DNA from 3 places in the Desulfosporosinus sp. BICA1-9 genome. Region 2 is predicted to be linked to each of the others. Evidence: a T-box and tRNA genes for the amino acid it is inferred to sense, from the RefSeq annotation. Region 2 holds a T-box; the other regions hold tRNA genes.
What was found. A T-box is a leader RNA that pairs with one kind of tRNA and senses whether it is charged. The one in region 2 lies ahead of leuS (leucine--tRNA ligase), so its partner is inferred to be a tRNA-Leu.

Region 1: it encodes a tRNA-Leu, which carries the amino acid that the T-box ahead of leuS (leucine--tRNA ligase) is inferred to sense. The anticodon was not compared.
Region 3: it encodes a tRNA-Leu, which carries the amino acid that the T-box ahead of leuS (leucine--tRNA ligase) is inferred to sense. The anticodon was not compared.

What each region holds. Positions count from the first base shown of each region.
Region 1 covers NZ_JUEE01000243.1:8,497-14,583, forward strand. The annotation lists gene JL57_RS29675 (DUF4153 domain-containing protein) at 1-156, opposite strand, end outside; gene JL57_RS29680 (helix-turn-helix transcriptional regulator) at 196-414, opposite strand; gene JL57_RS29685 (histidine phosphatase family protein) at 432-962, opposite strand; gene JL57_RS35940 (hypothetical protein) at 1,048-1,332, opposite strand; gene JL57_RS29695 (hypothetical protein) at 1,346-1,606, opposite strand; tRNA gene JL57_RS29700 (tRNA-Leu) at 2,177-2,262, opposite strand; gene JL57_RS29705 (acetyl-CoA carboxylase carboxyltransferase subunit alpha) at 2,323-3,309, opposite strand; gene accD (acetyl-CoA carboxylase, carboxyltransferase subunit beta) at 3,293-4,213, opposite strand; gene JL57_RS29715 (DUF2007 domain-containing protein) at 4,216-4,416, opposite strand; gene coaD (pantetheine-phosphate adenylyltransferase) at 4,484-4,990, opposite strand; gene JL57_RS29725 (DNA polymerase III subunit alpha) at 5,068-6,087, opposite strand, start outside.
Region 2 covers NZ_JUEE01000084.1:31,382-37,468, reverse strand. The annotation lists gene JL57_RS10920 (ABC-F family ATP-binding cassette domain-containing protein) at 1-65, shown strand, start outside; gene nadD (nicotinate-nucleotide adenylyltransferase) at 80-721, shown strand; gene JL57_RS10910 (RNA-binding protein) at 803-1,054, shown strand; gene yqeK (bis(5'-nucleosyl)-tetraphosphatase (symmetrical) YqeK) at 1,255-1,845, shown strand; gene rsfS (ribosome silencing factor) at 1,829-2,191, shown strand; T-box leader at 2,213-2,411, shown strand; gene leuS (leucine--tRNA ligase) at 2,481-4,979, shown strand; gene JL57_RS34150 (hypothetical protein) at 5,552-5,905, shown strand; gene JL57_RS34145 (YetF domain-containing protein) at 5,902-6,036, shown strand; gene JL57_RS34140 (hypothetical protein) at 6,020-6,087, shown strand, end outside.
Region 3 covers NZ_JUEE01000087.1:10,696-16,782, reverse strand. The annotation lists gene clpX (ATP-dependent Clp protease ATP-binding subunit ClpX) at 1-382, opposite strand, end outside; gene tig (trigger factor) at 427-1,710, opposite strand; gene JL57_RS11230 (DUF421 domain-containing protein) at 2,155-2,850, shown strand; gene JL57_RS11225 (DUF4363 family protein) at 2,864-3,244, shown strand; tRNA gene JL57_RS11220 (tRNA-Leu) at 3,301-3,384, opposite strand; gene JL57_RS11215 (hypothetical protein) at 3,473-3,787, opposite strand; gene JL57_RS11210 (DUF5667 domain-containing protein) at 4,049-5,293, opposite strand; tRNA gene JL57_RS11205 (tRNA-His) at 5,698-5,773, opposite strand; tRNA gene JL57_RS11200 (tRNA-Arg) at 5,791-5,867, opposite strand; tRNA gene JL57_RS11195 (tRNA-Pro) at 6,004-6,080, opposite strand.

The DNA of each region.
Region 1 (6,087 bases), on a different contig from region 2:
TGCGCTGACAAAAAGCGGGTAGGAAATCCCGAGTGGTTTTTTATAAAATAAAATATTAAAGAGAACCCCTAACAGGACTGAACAGACCAGGAGGTAGATATCCTCTTTTTTGACGACAGTTTTGTTAGCCTCAGCCTCTTTTTCTTGAACTATCACTAAGTCCTCCATATGCTTATTGCCCCTTTCAAAGATTATCTATTTAGAAATATCATCATCTTCATACGTTAAAATATCTCCGGGTTGGCAACACAATGCTTTGCAGATGGCCTCTAGGGTGGAAAAGCGTATGGCTTTTGCTTTATTGTTCTTTAGAATTGATAAATTTGCTTGGGTCAGGTCTATTTTTGAAGCAAGTTCAGATGAACTTATCTTTCGTTTTGCCATCATTACGTCCAGGTTTACGATAATTGACATATTACAGCCAGCCTCCATTATATTGTTAAATCATTTTCTTCTTTCACGATCACGGCTTGTCGAAAAACCTCCGCTAAGATAATCGAGAAAAATCCAGTGATGATAAACATCAAAAAGCCATGAGTTACCAATAAGATATTTGATTCCCTCAAGGACATAATTTGAGTGAGAAAGTCATTTATCCTCTTGCCAGTCTGTATTCTTTTCTCCGGCTGTGAGTGATGAGAAAAAAGCCACGCCATTCTTCCTAGACTCAACCATAGAGGAACTGGTAGTCTTAGATTGGTATCAAGGATCGGCGAAATGGGTACTTCTCTTAATAAATCCGTAGTTACTATTTTGCATTTACTAATATTTTGAGCTGTTTGAAGTGCTCTCTGTAAATCACTCGAAAAGCACAGGTCCCAGTTGTTATAACATAAATCCACCGGAATTTGTCGCACGTCAGCGATATCATACTGCCTTACCCACTCTTTAAATTCTCCCGAGGTTACTACTTTTTGAGATGAATGGATTACTTCAAAGTGTCTTACCAAACCAATTCTCATTTTTCCTCCTCAACATCAAGAAAATGACACCATCTGAAATGCAACGTGAAGTAGTTCAGACTATAAATCCTCATTTTACAGTGCTTCATTCCATAACATCGCCATCTTTTTTTCTCTGCCATGCATAATATTTATTACCACGTGATTTTACTGATTCAATACCTTTTTCTTTGATAATTTTCAAGTTATCTTCTATTACATATCCATAACTATTCTTTAGAAATTTCAATTTATCACAGTTGTCAAAATCGCTACATTGCCAGCATCCATGATACTCTTTGGATTTTATGCATTTTAACGCCTTACAATCATGTGTATTTCCGCCAATAGAGCAACCACCTTTTTCTTGACATGTAGCTTTACACTGCAATTTTATTATTCCGTCAAGAATTCATAAACTCAGGCATTTGTTTAAAAACATCGAAGTGCTTACCAACTCCGTCCCATATTTGGCTTTCACTTATATCCAGATGCTCTCCCAGGACTTCCCAACTTTTTCTTTTACTACACAACGTAAGAAACCTATCTAATTCATGGTTCATAATCAATTCTTTTAATTTATATGCAGTTTCATATATTTCTTTTTTATAAAACATACAATCACAACAAGTTAATCCGCAAGGACATACTAATTTCTTATCCATAATTACTCCCCCCAAAAAATATTCCTTTCATTCTATTATTTCTGTAATTCCATCTTTCTCGTGTCTTTCCTTCATTTGTTTATCAAATGGATACTCTTCGCATTCAATACCTTCCAAATCCGGGCAAGGACGCCCAGCCTCTCGCATGGTCTGCTACATTACTTCCCAAAATATCAACATTGAGATCATCACCAATATGAATGCACTGTGTAGGAACTTTACCTATTTCCCACATGCCTGCATAAATATCCTTTTATCAGGTTTGGAGTAACCTCTATCGCGTAATTGATTGACAAAATCTTCTTCCTTACCATCAGAAACTTTTTTAGTTTGAAATATCTGGGAAATCACCGTCCATAGTTATTTTCTTCCTTGTACCTCTACCCCTTGGTATTGCTGTTTTTGTTGGCATTCTGTGTAACATCCTGTTTATCAGGGAACGTGAACCGTTGCCCTTAATAATCTATCGGTCACACTTACCAGCGAATGTAACGGTCTAAAAACAGAAAAGAGCTGGTAATTTCTTACCAACTCTGCTAAACCCTTGATATTGCTGTGTTTTAGAAACTGTGGTGGGCGAGGGGGGACTTGAACCCCCACATACTCACATATATCGGATTTTGAGACCGACGCGTCTGCCATTCCGCCACTCGCCCAGATATAATTCCGTCAGATGAATCATGACGGCCTAGTTATAATAACACTAAACTTAAGCCTTAGTCAAGCTTTTTCGCCAAATTAATATCCGCCGTTTCTTGGAAAACTCCAATGGCTCGCAATTTCTGATATCGCTTTTCCCGTAGTGCTTCGGGACTTTCCAAGCGCAGACGCACGAGATACTTGGAAATGACCTGAGATAACTCTTCGGCGGTTTGATTCAGGTTATTATGAGCCCCACCCTGTGGCTCACGTACTAATTCATCCGCTACTCCAAGTCTCAACAAATCTTGTGCTGTAAACTTAAGAGCGGCGGCTGCTTCCTTAGCCTTAGACGTGTCCTTCCAGAGAATTGAGGCACAGCTTTCTGGGGCAATCACTGAGTAAAAGGAATTCTCAAGCATCAAGACGACATTGCCCACCCCAAGCGCAAGAGCTCCGCCACTTCCACCTTCACCGATGACGGTACTGATCACGGGGACGTGATAACCTGACATGGCGAGTAGGCATCGGGCAATAGCCTCACCCTGCCCTCGTTCCTCGGCCCCTAAGTCACAGGCGGCACCGGGAGTGTCAATAAACGTCAAAATCGGACGCCCGAACTTTTCAGCCTGATCCATCAAGCGCACCGCTTTACGATATCCTTCTGGATGAGGCATGCCGAAATTGCGCTTAATATTCTCCTTTGTATCTTTACCCTTAACCTGAGCGATCACGGTCACCGCAATCCCGTGGAAAAGAGCGATCCCGCCAGCAATCGAGAGATCATCTGCAAAAAGTCGATCCCCTTTTAGTTCTATGAAATCCTCAAACAACAGGGGAGCATAATCATAAAAGTTCGGACGCTCGGAATGTCTGGCAATTTGGACTTTTTGCCAAGGTTCTAGGTTTCCGTAAATCTCCTTCTTCAGAAGAGCTGCTTTCTTTTCAAGGGTAACCACTTCTTGAGAAAGGTCAATTCCCTTGTCAGCGGAAAACTTCTGGAGTTCCGAAATTTTCTGTTCTAGTTCCGCAATCGGTTTTTCAAATTCAAACAGTTGCGCCATACTGAGCCCCCTCCTGATGGTACCGCAGTAAGCGTGCTAAAACAGTCCGCATCTGAGTACGCGCCACAATCAGATCTATTAGACCATGCGCTTGGTTAAACTCAGCCGTCTGTGCTCCTGCCGGAAGTTCTTGTCGCATGGTCTGTTTGATGACACGAGGTCCCGTAAATCCTATCAAGGCATTGGGTTCAGCAATCAAAATATCCCCCAGCGAAGCATAGCTGGCCGTCACCCCACCAAAGGTAGGATCTGTGAGCACAGAAATATACAGCAAGTGGCTTTCCGCTAATTTTCCCAAAGCTGCACTCGTCTTGGCCATCTGATACAGTGACAGAATTCCCTCTTGCATCCGAGCACCACCCGACGTGGAAAATATAACGACTGGCAAGCGCAATTCCATCGCTCGTTCAATCGCACGGGTAATTTTTTCCCCTACGACAGAACCCATACTGCCCATCATAAAACTTGCTTCATTAAAAGCGATGACAAAAGGAACTCCTTCAATTTTAGCGCGCCCTGTCAGTACCCCTTCAGTCATACCGGATTTTTCCTGAGCCTCAAGGAGCTTTTCTTGATAACCGGGAAATTCCAAAGAATCTTGGGTGAGTAATCCCGCATCCCACTCTTCGAAACTGTTTTCATCCACCAGTAAGGCTAAGCGATCTCTACCTGAAATCCGAAAATGGTACTCACAGGTCGTACACACTCGCGCGTTTTCCTCGAGATTTTTATTAAAGAGAACTTCCCCACACTCCGGGCATTTGACCCATAGACCATCGGGTACTTCTTTCTTGCTCACTTGTATGGCTTCTTCAGTTGGAGAAACATCAGAAGGTCTTCGTTGCTCCGGCAATGTCGATCGTATGGTAACGTACTTTGTTTTTCTAAAAATATCCTTAAACATAATTAGCTCCCCATGGCGCTAGTTATTATTTCGTGCGCTTCCTCGGCTTCAGATTCCGGTACCAGAATTTCCACTGAAGCATGTTCGCCGAGATGTGCAGAACCAATTGGGCGAAGCTGAACAAGCATCCCTTCATCAGTGAGGATTTTTTTATACTTTTCGGCTATTAACTTATTGGGAGCAATATAAATCACGGTCCACATTTGAAAATCCCCCTTATTAAATCGATTTATGATACCATAGCCCAATTAATTGTGCAAGAAACGCACTCTATTCCTCACCATTCAGGGTAGATCGTGATTTGGAATACTTGGCTATCAAAGCCTTTTCTACATGCTCAGGTACAAAATCTGAGACACCAGCATGCAAACTGGAAGCCCACTTGATCGCACTTGAGCTTATAAAAGAGAATTCGCTCTGAGTCATCAGAAAAATCGTTTCAATATCCGGTGCAATCTTTTTGTTCATTAAAGCGAGTTGGAATTCATATTCAAAATCAGATAAGGCACGCAGCCCTCGAAGAATAGCTATTGCACCACATTGTCGGGCAAATTCCACCGTTAGTCCCCCAAAAGCACGGACACTAACATTCGGCATGTCTTTTGTAGCTTCTACGAGAAGTTCCATTCTCTCTTCTTGAGTAAACAAGGGAGTCTTTTTACTATCAGTAGCAACCGCAATACAAACCTCATCAAACAACTCTTTGGCCCGAACTAATATATCGAGATGACCATTGGTTACCGGATCGAAGGTTCCCGGATAAATCGCAATACGCACTTTGTCTCTCCTTTTCAATTAGGGATATTCTCATGGGTTCGCCTTAAAAGCCAAGATTCCTGCAAGCAAACTATTCTTTAGGCATAATTTTTAGCAGGTTTCCAGACCACATTCCGTAGATCAATCACTTCTTGGAGTGCGTTCTTCAGCTCATCCCCATCATTAACCCAAAACTCTCGCTTTACTTCCAGGACTTTCTGGGTCTCCTCAAAGTAAAAATACACCGGCTGACTACCCGGAAAACGCTTTAACAGTCCCAAGACCACTGGCATAAGCTCACTTTGCTCGTTTGTAAATCTTAGAAAAAGACGCTTTCCCACTGTCTTATACGTTTTACCGTTACCATTTGCATGAGGTTCTACGCTCAAATTTAATTTATTTCTACTTGGTGGTTGAGAGGACTGTGCTGGTCCTAAGTCTTCAAGCCTCGTGATTTTTTCGGCAAAGATTTTTTTTTCGTCATCTCGAATATTATACCTGCCTACTACGACCACTACTTGGTCATTGCGGAATAAGCCAGTTTGCGCATAGACCCGTGGAAAAACCAAAACCTCGATCCCTCCAGTTAAGTCTTCCAGTACGAAACTAGCCATCATCTCACCTTTTTTAGTCACATTCTGCCGAAATCCCGACACTAAACCTCCGAGAGCCACTTTCTTCTCCTCTTCACCTTCTAAGCACGTGAGAATATCCGATGACATATACGGCTGAATTTGTGGCAGAACCGAAGACAGCGGATGCCCGCTTAAATAGAGGCCTAGGTATTCTTTCTCCATATCGAGGATCTCGCGATCTAAGAAATCCGGAACTTGAGGTAAGCTTATCCCGTTATTTATATCTTCATCTAAATCGAACAGTGAAAACTGGCCTGAAAGCCGATCTTTTTGGCGACGTGAAGCCGTGTCTAACACTTGGTCCAAAACAGCCATCGCCTGAGCCCGTGAACAGAATGAGCTAAATGATCCAGAACGGACCAAACTTTCTAGAACGCGACGATTTAAAACTTTATGGTCAACGCGCATACAGAAATCATCGAGGGATTTAAAAAGCCCTTCTTTTCGTGCTTCTAAAATCTTCTCCACGACATTGACTCCCAC
Region 2 (6,087 bases):
AATTCTACGAAGATTGGGTGACGGATGTGTGGAATCTGGAGGAGTGGACGACTAAAATCGTGTAAGGAGAATCACGGTTATGACGGACTTGAAACGGGTGGCTGCACTGGAAAAACCCCGACTGGGGATTATGGGCGGAACGTTTGATCCGATTCATTACGGGCATTTGGTCGCTGCGGAAATGGCACGCGCCGAGTTTAAGCTAAGCAAAGTGTTATTTATTCCGACTGGGATACCACCTCATAAAAATCGAAGGGATATTTCGGCCGGAGAGTTGCGTCTTGAGATGGTCGAATGTGCAATTAATGATAATTCGGATTTCGCTAGTTCTGCCCTTGAAATCGAAAGGGAAGGTCCGTCTTATACGGTCGAGACGTTACGTATGTTGCGCAAAACTTGGCCAGATTATGAATTGTATTTTATCACGGGAACGGATGCCCTAAGGGAGATCTTTTCCTGGCGAGAAGCTGAGGAAATCTTCACGCTGATCCAATTTATTGGTGCGGCGCGACCCGGATTTGATGCGAGTGATTTTCTGCTTAAAGTGCAAGAAGAACATCCTGAAATTCTGGGTAAAATCCATTATCTGGAAGTCCCTGCTTTGGCGATTTCTTCTACGGATATTCGGAGGAGGGTTAAGCGAGGAGAACCGATCCGCTACCTTTTGCCTGAGGGGGTTCGTCAACTGATCCAACAGCGAGGGCTTTATACTGAAGAATAAAATGTTTCGCATACTCTGTTTAGATTTGACCATACTAAAAACGATCAAGTAAATCAATTCAAGCAAGAGGTGACAGTTATCATGACAACAACACTTTATGTCGGAAATCTTCCGTGGAATACTACTGCAGAAGAACTCGGAGAATTCTTTAGCGAGTATGGAGAGGTAGAAAGTAGTCGGATTATTACCGATCGCGAAACCGGTCGTTCCCGTGGATTTGGTTTTATCGAAGTGGGAGAGCCGGATGCAGCGCGTATGGCGGAAGAGCTCAATGGCAAAGATTTTGGTGGCAGGCCACTAACGGTGAATGAAGCAAAACCAAAACAAATGTAATACTATCGTTCCAATTAGGAGACCTCCGACTAAGGGGTCTCCTTTCTTGTAGGTCAGCGCCTTCAACGGAATTTCAAGCTGGGGTATTCTACTGCATTGAATAAATGCATATGTAATCCGACCTTTGCACAGTTATTGATTAATTGATATAATATTTAGAAATAATATTAGAGGAAGAGATAAAGGGGAGCGGGAGATACTTGATTTTAGATGTTGAAAAATTATTAGATTTGGCGACTCGTGTTCTTTCAGCGGAACGCTTTGAGCATACATTGAGTGTTGCGGTTTGGGCGGAGGAATTAGCCCGGCACCATGGGTTGGATCCTGTTAAGGCCCGTTGTGCGGGGTTAGCCCATGATTTAGCCAAAGAAATCCCTTTGAAAAACCAAATAAGGTTTGCTCGCAGGTGGAAGTTGCTTAATTATCCTGAAGATGAACAATATCCATATGTTTTACATGGTCCTGTTGCAGCTTATTGGCTGGAGCATTATTATGGGTTAAAGGATGTTGAAGTCATTGCGGCAGTTGCCAATCATACGTTAGGGAGACCAGGGATGTGCCAATTAGAGATGCTTATTTATAGCGCAGACCTGACGGAAGCTAGCCGCGATTTTCCAAAAGTGGACAATTTGCGCCAATCCTTGTATGATGATTTAGGAAAGGGTACGTTAGCCTGTGTTGAACACACTTTGATATACTTAAGGGAAAGCAAACGCCCTATTCATCCCTTAACTCAATTAACCTATGATGATTTACAAAGGAGGCAAACTACTATTGGAACTGGATCTTAAAATGCTTGAAAAAGTGGTTAGTATCGTTGAAGATAAAAAGGGTGGAGATATCTCTCTTTTGAATCTCCAGAAAATCTCAATGGTTACGGATTATTGCATGATTGTGACGGGGAATACAACGACTCAGGTGAAAGCAATCACGAATCATCTCGAACAGAAGTTGCCAGAGCTGGGCATTCCGGTTATTCATCTCGAAGGATTGCCGACTGCCAAATGGGTTTTGATGGATTGTGGCGGTGATCTGGTGATTCATGTGATGACCCCAGATCAACGTGAATTTTATCAACTTGAACGCCTCTGGAAAGATGCGGAAGCCATCTCTTATGAAACTAGTCAGAATGTATAACTTTTCTGGATAATCAAACACGTCATTGCTACGATAGGGAGTAGTATTGGAGAACCCTCATCAAGAGAGGCGACGGGAGGTGCAAGTCGCTGTAGGGAACTTCAAGAACTCGCCCTGGAGCTGTGTTCAGGTTACAATGAACACCGGTGCGAGCCGTTAAGATCGCTTAAGCACTTATGAAATTGGGTGGTACCACGGGAGCAAGCCTCTCGTCCCTTTTGGGACGAGAGATTTTTGTATTTTCATCTTATGTTATAATCTGTTACTTATTTCTAAGGGGGCCGGATTTATGCAAGAGAAGTATTCGTTTTCGGAGATCGAATCTAAATGGCAGAAACACTGGTTAGAGGACAAAGCCTATCAAACAGAGGAGAACTCCTCAAAGCCCAAGTACTATGCCTTGGCTATGTTTCCTTATCCTTCGGGAGATTTACACATGGGGCATGTGCGCAATTATTCAATCTCTGACGTGATTGCTCGTTATAAGCGGATGAACGGATATAATGTCCTTCACCCCATCGGATGGGATGCTTTTGGTTTGCCCGCGGAAAATGCTGCGATTAAGCATCAAACTCCTCCGGCAGATTGGACCTGGAAAAATATCTCCAACATGAGGCGTCAGCTTCAAGAGATGGGGATTTCCTATGATTGGGATCGGGAAATGGCGACTTGTCACCCGGGGTATTATAAGTGGACTCAGTGGATATTTATAGAGTTTTACAAACATGGCTTGGTATACAAGAAGAAGGCGGCGGTGAATTGGTGTCCTTCATGTGCCACAGTACTTGCTAATGAACAAGTGGTGGATGGTGGGTGTGAACGGTGTGATACCTTGGTCACGAAGAAGAACTTGGAACAGTGGTTTTTTAAGATTACGGATTATGCGGATATTTTACTTGAGGATCTGGACAAGTTACCGGGCTGGCCTGAAAAGGTAAAAACCATGCAACGCAACTGGATCGGCCGTTCTGAGGGGGTGGAAGTCCAATTTCCTTTGGAGGAACGTCCGGAGAAGATTTCGGTGTACACTACTCGGGTTGATACCCTTTATGGGGTGAGCTATGTTGTCTTGGCTCCTGAGCATCCCCTTGTTTTGGAGTTAGTAGGTGGGACAGTTTATGAGGCAGATGTGCTGGCTTTTATCGAGAAAATGAACGGTCTCAATGAAATAGCACGTACTTCTACGGATGCAGAAAAAGAAGGGCTGTTTATCGGGGCGTATTGTCTCAATCCGCTGAGCGGTAAGAAAGTGCCGATCTGGATAGCGAACTATGTTCTGCTTGAATACGGTACTGGGGCAGTTATGGGTGTTCCAGCCCATGATGAACGGGATTTTGAATTTGCGACAAAGTATGATCTGGAAATTAAAACAGTTATTATTCCGACTGAGAGTCTGGCAGAAGCAAAAGATCTGCCTCTTGAAGCTGCTTACACAGGGGACGGTGTCATGGTTAACTCCGACTCCTTCGATGGTCTGAGCAGTGATGAGGGTTGGGATCGAATTGCTGATGAAGCGGAGCGCTTGGGTCTGGGTCAACGGAAGGTTAATTTCCGCTTGCGAGATTGGCTCATTTCTCGTCAACGCTATTGGGGTGCACCGATTCCGATGGTTTATTGTAAAACTTGTGGAACAGTGCCAGTTCCGGAAGATCAGTTGCCTGTGTTGCTCCCGTCGATTTCTGTCTTTAAAGCTGGAGAGAATCCACTAGCTTCCTCTAACGCATTTATTGAAACAAACTGTCCGCAGTGTGGAGGGCCTGCTCGGCGTGAGACGGACACGATGGATACCTTTGCTTGTTCGTCTTGGTATTTTCTGCGCTATACTGATCCCCGCAATACTGAGGCTGCTTTTGATAAAACGGCGGTGGATCAGTGGATGAATGTCGATCAGTACGTTGGGGGCGTGGAACATGCGATTCTACACCTTTTGTACGCGCGCTTCTTTACCAAGGCTTTGAAGGATTTTGGCTACTTGAACGCGGATGAACCCTTCCAGAACTTGCTGACGCAAGGGATGGTTTGTATGGATGGATCTAAAATGTCAAAATCCAAGGGAAATATCGTGAGCCCTGAGGCGATCATCGGCAAATATGGGGCGGATACGGCCCGCTTGTTTATTCTGTTTGCTGCTCCTCCTGAGAGAGATCTAGAGTGGAGTGATCAAGGGGTTGAAGGGTGTTATCGTTTCTTCAACCGCATCTGGCGCTTAGTAGCCCAATATGAGCCTCTGATTAAGAAAAGCCAGGGGGAGGGTTCCTCTAAACAAGCGGGCGAATGGGCAAATCTGGACGAAGTTGGCAAAAAGATGCGTCGTCACACCCACTTGGCTACCCAGAGGGTAACGATTGATCTTGGAACACGCTTTAATTTTAACACGGCGATCAGTACCATTATGGAATGGGTAAACGCTTTGTACCTTTATAAAGAACAACCAACGGCAGATGCTGAGGTCGGTCGAGAGGCAGTTGAGAGAATTTTGATACTCCTGGCTCCTTTTGCACCCCATATTACGGAAGAGCTTTGGCAGGAAATTGGACATTCTGAGAGTATTCATAAACAACCTTGGCCAGACGTTGATGAGGCCGCTCTTGTACAAGATGAAGTGACGGTTATTCTGCAGGTCAATGGTAAGGTCCGTGACCGAGTCCAAGTGCCTACTGAAATATCAACAGCTGAATTGGAAAAAATTGTGCTGGCTCTGCCGAGTGTGAGTGAATGGACTCGAGGAAAGACGATTGTTAAGATTGTTACGGTTCCGGGTAAGTTAGTTAATATTGTGGTCAAGTAGGGGGACTTGTATGACACAGCGCTCGGTGCTTACGACGCAGAGCAAACTAACCGTTTAAGCTCCCAGCTATGGGGAGCGGGGTTCATCCTTCGGCGATAGTATATATGAAAGAACCCGCCTACGGCGATAATCTCCACTGGAGACTATCGTACCAAATTCGCCATCCTTGGCTCAGTTGGTGGCAGTGCACATCCCTGTGCACTGCCCCGTGTATGGGGTCGGTCGCTTAAACGGAAGTTTGCTTTTCTGCTTACGTAAAGACGTCGCGCTCGTGTCACACTGCGTCCCTGGCTTGGGTCGGGGAACGTGAGACGGGAGACAGAGGAACTGTGGATTTTGGGGGGAGACGGCACATTTCATGTGCACCGTCTTGTTTTGGGGTATAGTGGGACAAGGAGAGAAGGGCCAGTTGTTAACTTCGAACGAAAGTCAACAACTGGCTCTTCTTTCACTAGTTAAATAGTTAGGTTACCACCTGAATTGCAGGGTGGTTTTTTTGCTTACTTTTTTTATAAGTATTCTCTGATCGTTGTTAATTCGAAATGTTCGATACTTATAAGGAGAATAAAAAAATGGAATTAAGTTGGATTTGGCAAGCAATTCTTATATTTTATGTTGGAACATTTATCTTAAGGGTAGGTGGAAGAAAATCCATATCACAAATGACGATAGCTCAAACTATTGTCATAATTGGGTTAGGATCATTGTTGATCCAACCTGTATCTGGAAAGGGTCTGTTTACCACTTTTGGCGTGGCTTTTTTATTAACAATATTAATGATAATTACTGAATATCTACAAATTAAGGTAGATATTTTGGAAACTTTTTTTTCAGGTAAAGCAGTAGTAGTTATCGAAAATGGTAAACCGGATATAAACAATCTAAAAAAATTAGGTTATCGATTGATAAACTGGAAACTCGGTTGAGACAGGTTGGAATATCTTCTATAGAAGATGTTCAATATGGAACAATTGAAGTAAGTGGTCAGCTGGGGTATAGTTTAAAAGATAATAAAAAGCCTTTAACAAAGGAAGATTTTTATGGTTTTAATGGCTGAAATATCACAAATTAAACAGACCATTGGATGTAACCAGAAAACTCAAGTAAA
Region 3 (6,087 bases), on a different contig from region 2:
TCGAGGCCAGCAAAGTCTTTCCTGAACCAGTGGGTCCCAGCATAACGATGTTCGATTTTTGCAATTCAACATCATCGATTTTCATGCCTAGGTTGATCCGTTTATAATGATTATAGACTGCTACGGAAAGTGCTTTTTTGGCTTGTTCCTGACCAATAACATACTGATCGATCACTGACCGGATTTCCTTAGGTTTTAAAATATCTCCGATTTCAACGCCTAAGTCATCCGTCAACTCTTCCTCTATGATCTCATTACAGAGTTCTATGCACTCGTCACAAATGTAAACGCCTGGACCCGCAACCAATTTTTTCACTTGCTCTTGGGTTTTGCCGCAAAAAGAACACTTTAGTTGATTTTTGTCTTCGGTGTACTTTGCCATCCTCTCACCTCTATACCTCAGAATTTTCCCCCAAGGCGTAGGTCTTAGGTGTTCTGTTCTACTAAATAGCTAACTGTCTTTTCGCTGATTAAACTATTTCTGTAGAACTGAAGATCTCCACGCGCCATGAGGGCCTTTTTGAGCGCTACAGCGTCCTGTCCATGACGCTCACCAAGTTTTTTGATCTCTTCGTCTAGTTCGTCTTCAGAGACCTCAATTCCTTCTACCTTAGCAATAGTTTCTAAAACTAAATCCATTTTGACGCTTTCCGCAGCTTGAGGACGTAAACGTTCCTTCATGACTTCTTCAGTAGTGTTGGTGTACTGGTAATACTGCTCAATTGTCATGCCTTGCTGTGCAAGATTACGATTTAGGTCCTCCACCATAACCTTGATTCGCTCCGTAATCATAACTTCCGGAATTTCGACGCTGGCATTGTCTACGACCTTAGCTAGGATTTTCTTGAGATGTTCATCTTTGATTCTTAATTCGGTACTCTTCATTAATTTATTCTGTAAGTCGGTTTTCAATTCATCAAGAGTCTCAAATTCACTGACATCTTTTGCAAATTCATCATCTAGAGCAGAAAGTTCTTTACGCTGGATTTTTTTAACACTAGTTTTGAAAACAGCGGGCTTTCCAGCAAGCTCTGTACTATGATATTCAGCTGGGAAGGTAACGTTGACATCAACCGGTTGTCCGATTTCAGTTCCAATCAGGCCTTCCTCAAAGCCAGGAATAAAGGTACCTGAACCAATAACTAGCTCATAGTCCTCCGCTTTACCACCTACAAAGGGAACTTCATCAACAAAGCCTTCAAAGTCAATGCTGACGGTATCATCATTTTCTACCTTGCCCTCTTCAAGAGTAACTAGGCGGGCATGTTGTTGCTGTTTGCTTACTAACGCTTCCATGACTTGCTCTTCTGTGATGCTTGCTGCATCTTGTTCAATTTGTAACCCTGTGTAAACTCCCAGCTCAACCTCAGGCTTAACCATGACTTTAGCCTTAAAGATTAGGTCTTTCCCTTCTTCGATCTGTACTAAGTCCACTTCAGGACGATCGACAGGGTCAATTCCACTTTCCATAACGGCTGATGCATAGGCCGGTCCGATCAAATGATCCAGAGCTTCGTCGTATAGGGCTTCCTTCCCGACATGTGCCTCAACCATGCGGCGTGGAGCTTTACCTTTTCTAAACCCTGGAACATTGACTTTCTTTGCCAAATTCTTGGCTGCTTGGCTGACCGCGCTAACAAACTTTTCGGAGTCTACAGTTACTTCTAAAGCAACAAAATTCTTTTCTAGTTTCTCGACTGAGACTGACATATATTCTCCCCCTTAAAACACTAATTACTCTATGTGCAAGGCAATTGTGGGATACTTCGATAGTCTTACCGTTTTTCAAGACTACAAACCCCCGCTCAGGCCAAATACATCAAAAGAAATAAAAGTTAACCTGAAACTCTATAAATATAGCACAAAAAATTTACTAATCAATTATAACAGACTTATAACATGTAATCAAATTGCGAAAAACTAGTTCAAACGCCCTTGTGACAAAGGATCTCTGATCGGTAAATGCGCAGAAGTTAAGTAAAGAAATGTTTCCACATATGAGTTGGATGCAGAAAACCGCAAATCTAATTCTGTGAGGTGTGTACCGACAATTCTGTTTGGATAACTCTCTTCTTTCAGGGCAAAATAACTCACGTGAGTATCAAAAGTGCTTTGATCGAGTTAGTCTTTTTAATATGAAAAAGGAGATCAAGTATGATCGTAGTTGTGCTCAGAACCTTAATTCTTTACGCACTGGTCATCGTCGCCCTTCGCATGATGGGAAAACGGGAAATCGGTCAATTGCAGCCTTTTGAGCTGGTCGTTATTCTCATGATTTCCGATCTGGCTGTCGTCCCCAGTGAGAATGTGGGCATTCCACTCCTCAGCGGCATCATTCCGATCTTAGTCCTTCTCTCGGCAAGTATGACCTTGGCCTGGATTTCATTAAAAAGCGAAAGAGCTAGAGATATTATCTGCGGCAAACCTAGTATTCTCATTGAACGTGGAAAAATCCTTGAAGACGAATTGAAAAAGAATTGTTATAACCTTACTGACCTACTCGAAGAACTCCGCCTTAAAAACGTCCCCAACATTGCTGATGTGGAATATGCCATACTGGAAAACAATGGCCAAGTGAGTGTCATTCCCAAATCTCAGAAAAGGCCAGCCATTCCTGAAGACTTTCAGATCACGCCCCCATTCGAAGGGTTACCATTAGCTCTTATCTTGGACGGAAAACTCAATCAAAGGAACTTAGACAAAAGCAATAAAGACTTAGACTGGTTAAGAAGCGAACTCCAAAAACAAACGATTTTGAGAATCGAGGATGTCCTCTTAGCAAGCATTGACTCTTCTGGTAAGCTCTTCGCACAAGCTAAGCTGCGTGGTTCTAAAAACAATCACAGATAGAGAGGTGAACCCCGTGCGCACGCTCTTGCCGATTATAGTAATTACTCTATTGTTATTGGGTGGCTCATATACTTCACATCGCTTTATTCAAACCACGACCCAGATGATTGGGGATCAGCTTGATACGGTCGAAGGATCCCTTGCGCAGCAAAAATGGGAGGCAGCTAAAAATGAATTGACCACTGCTGAACAAAGTTGGGAAAAGAGTGACATCTGGTGGACTGTTCTCCTTGATCATCAAGAAATTGAAGCCATTGACCTTAGCCTGAAGCGGTTAGAAAAAAACATTGAAGCACAGGACTTTTCACATTCCATCGGAGAAGTATCGACTTTAAAACTCCGATTTAAAAGCATTTACGAATCTGTGAAGTTGACTGTGAAGAACATTTTCTGAGAAACTAAAGAAAAGATACGCTGAGACGTTGCCCCAGCGTACCTAAGTTTTCTTATTGGTGCGGGAAACAGGACTTGAACCTGCACGGTTTACCCGCTGGAACCTAAATCCAGTGCGTCTGCCAGTTCCGCCATTCCCGCAAATTGGAGTACTTGCTCCAGAAGAAATAATACCATAGTTCTAGTAATATGACAAGTGTTTGATATATTTACCAGCAATCTGGCATTGTTAGCCTACACTCTGCATTAGCCAAAAATATTCAAAGATTAAGATAAACAAATTGATGCCCACCAAAACCATTAAATTCCTTAACCAATTTACTGGGTATCTCCAATAATAAAACAGCATATTGAAGACTACTAAGAAAGCCGAACAGATACCCCAGCGCACGTAAAGTCCCGAGTCTTGTGAGATCAAATGTATAAACCATACAATGGGGATAAACAAAAATACGCCCATAAAGGTAATCATGGTGTACCCGATCATACGACGGAGATCGTCCGGATTCGGCTTAAGCTTGGACTCAGGTTTTGGTTTGTCCATTTGTCGTTTTCACCGTCTTTCTCGGTCCTCATCTAACCACTTTAGATTTAGTATACCACGTTTTATCACGAACGTGGAGAATCCAAGGCCCACTCACCTTAGTTTTACTAATCCTCATGGCAACGGGGGATGTAAGTCCTCTCTAGTTAGAAAACCCCTGTTCACGATAAAACGACTGTCTCTAGCACAGAAACAAAGCGACTCATCAATCGAGCCGCTTTGTTAATAATTATTATCTTGTGATTATAAATAACCCTTTTATTAATCCCGTTTGTCTGATTTAGCCTTTTTATCCCCGCCGTTATCCCGACTCTTTTCTTTGCTTGGTTCATCCCGTTTGGTTTGCTTCTTGTTATCTCGTACAGACGATTGATTACTCGTTGTTGATGCCTTCTCAAGTTGTGCTGGAGCGACGGTCACAGAAGTTGGCTGTCTGTTAGAAGGTTCTTGAGAAACTGGGGCAGTCTCCTCTAAAGTTATATTGTCTGTATCGTTATCCTCTGCATCATTATCCTCATCGTCTGACTGTTCAACCTCTTCTAGTTGAATAGTTCCATTTTCTTTGAGAGATTTCTTAAAATCTTTCAATACAATTTTAGCTTGCTTTTCCAAGGATTTATCCTTGGTTGCTGGCATTACTGTTGTTACCGATTCCGTCGCTGGAGCTGTCGTTGCTGGGACCGTTTCTGAAATTGTTTCTTCAGAAGGGATCGTTAGGGCGACTTTGGCCTCTTGCTTCTCTATCTTTTTGACAGCCTTCTCCATGGAGCGTACAACATTAAGTGCTAATTTTTGAGCGGCCTGCGGGGGAAGCTTTTCTAATAAATTGCTTAAAACATTAATATTGTTAGAATTAACATTTGTAAGGGCGATGTTGAGTTTTATAGCTTTTTCAGAGTCTGGATCTTCGACTTGCTCTAGGAATTCCTGGGCCTTGGTGATCTTATCGCTGTATTCGATTAATGCGATCTCTGCAGCTTCTATCTTCCCTTCTGACATTAGTTTCTGAGCTCTTGCCAACTTTGCGAGTGCTTGCCTTTCACTTAACTCACTCTTGCGCACCGGGTCAAAGGTCAGAGCGAGTTGGAGTTTTCCAATCAAATTAGTAAACCAGTTAGAAGGAGCCACTTCAGTGCCATCGGCATCGGTAACTTGCGTATCGTCTGTGGTTGTGTCGTCTGTCGTTGCATCATCTGTAGTAGTGTCATCCGTGGTTGCGTCTGTAGTAGTGTCATCCGTGGTTATACCGTCTGTCGTTGTATCATCTGTCGTTGAGCCGTCTGCTGTTGCATCGTCTGCTGTCGTGTCTGTAGTAGCAACGTCAGTGGTTGTCGTCTCCGAAGTTGTCGTGTTTGAGATAGCAACGTCAGTCGTTGTTGTCTCGGAAGTTGTTGTTGTCGTCGTCAATGGATTGTCCGTTTCAGCCAATACCATGGATGTACCAAACGGGAGTGTTAGTAATGCTACTGTCACGGCAACTGCGAGTTGTTTTTTCATCTTTTTCATTTTCTGTCCTCTTTTCTTTTGTTGTACTGGTCTAATAAGTATTGCGACCTTAATTTCTTGTTTTATGGCTTTTATGCTTGTTATGCTTAACCCTTACATAATTATTTACGAACCTAAGGCTCTATTTAGGGGGGTGAAGAAATAAGTAGGCCGAAAATCGAATTAAATTTTCGGCCTACTTATTTCTTTGTAACCTTATATAAAGCACATCGAACAAAAGAAAGACAGACTCCATGACTCATACAGGAAATTAATGAGGATACCCTGATGAAATAATTTCGAAAGTTTGGCTGAGAAAGAGCCTTCATATCTTTTCGACAGAAAAATACATCAAGGTTTATAATGATATCGGTTTAATGAACAGAAAACACCGAGAATAAATTCTCGGTGTTACTTTTGTTTTATGGGGTGGGTGATGGGGCTTGAACCCACGAATGCCGGAACCACAACCCGGTGCGTTAACCACTTCGCCACACCCACCATAAGAGTGTAATTATTGGTGCGCCTGGAGAGATTCGAACCCCCGACAACCTGCTTAGAAGGCAGATGCTCTATCCAACTGAGCTACAGGCGCATCTTAATGGGCCAACTCAAACTCCCAGGTCTACAACTTCAGCTTAACAAGCCAATCGCTTGCCAAACGGGACAATAAACCTCCGACTAAACTGCAAATTCGAACTTCGTGCCTCGAACTTCGAACCTCGATAATATGGTCGGGGCAGAGGGATTCGAACCCCCGGCCTCCTGCTCCCAAGGCAGGCGCGCTACCAAGCTGCGCTATACCCCGATTTGGT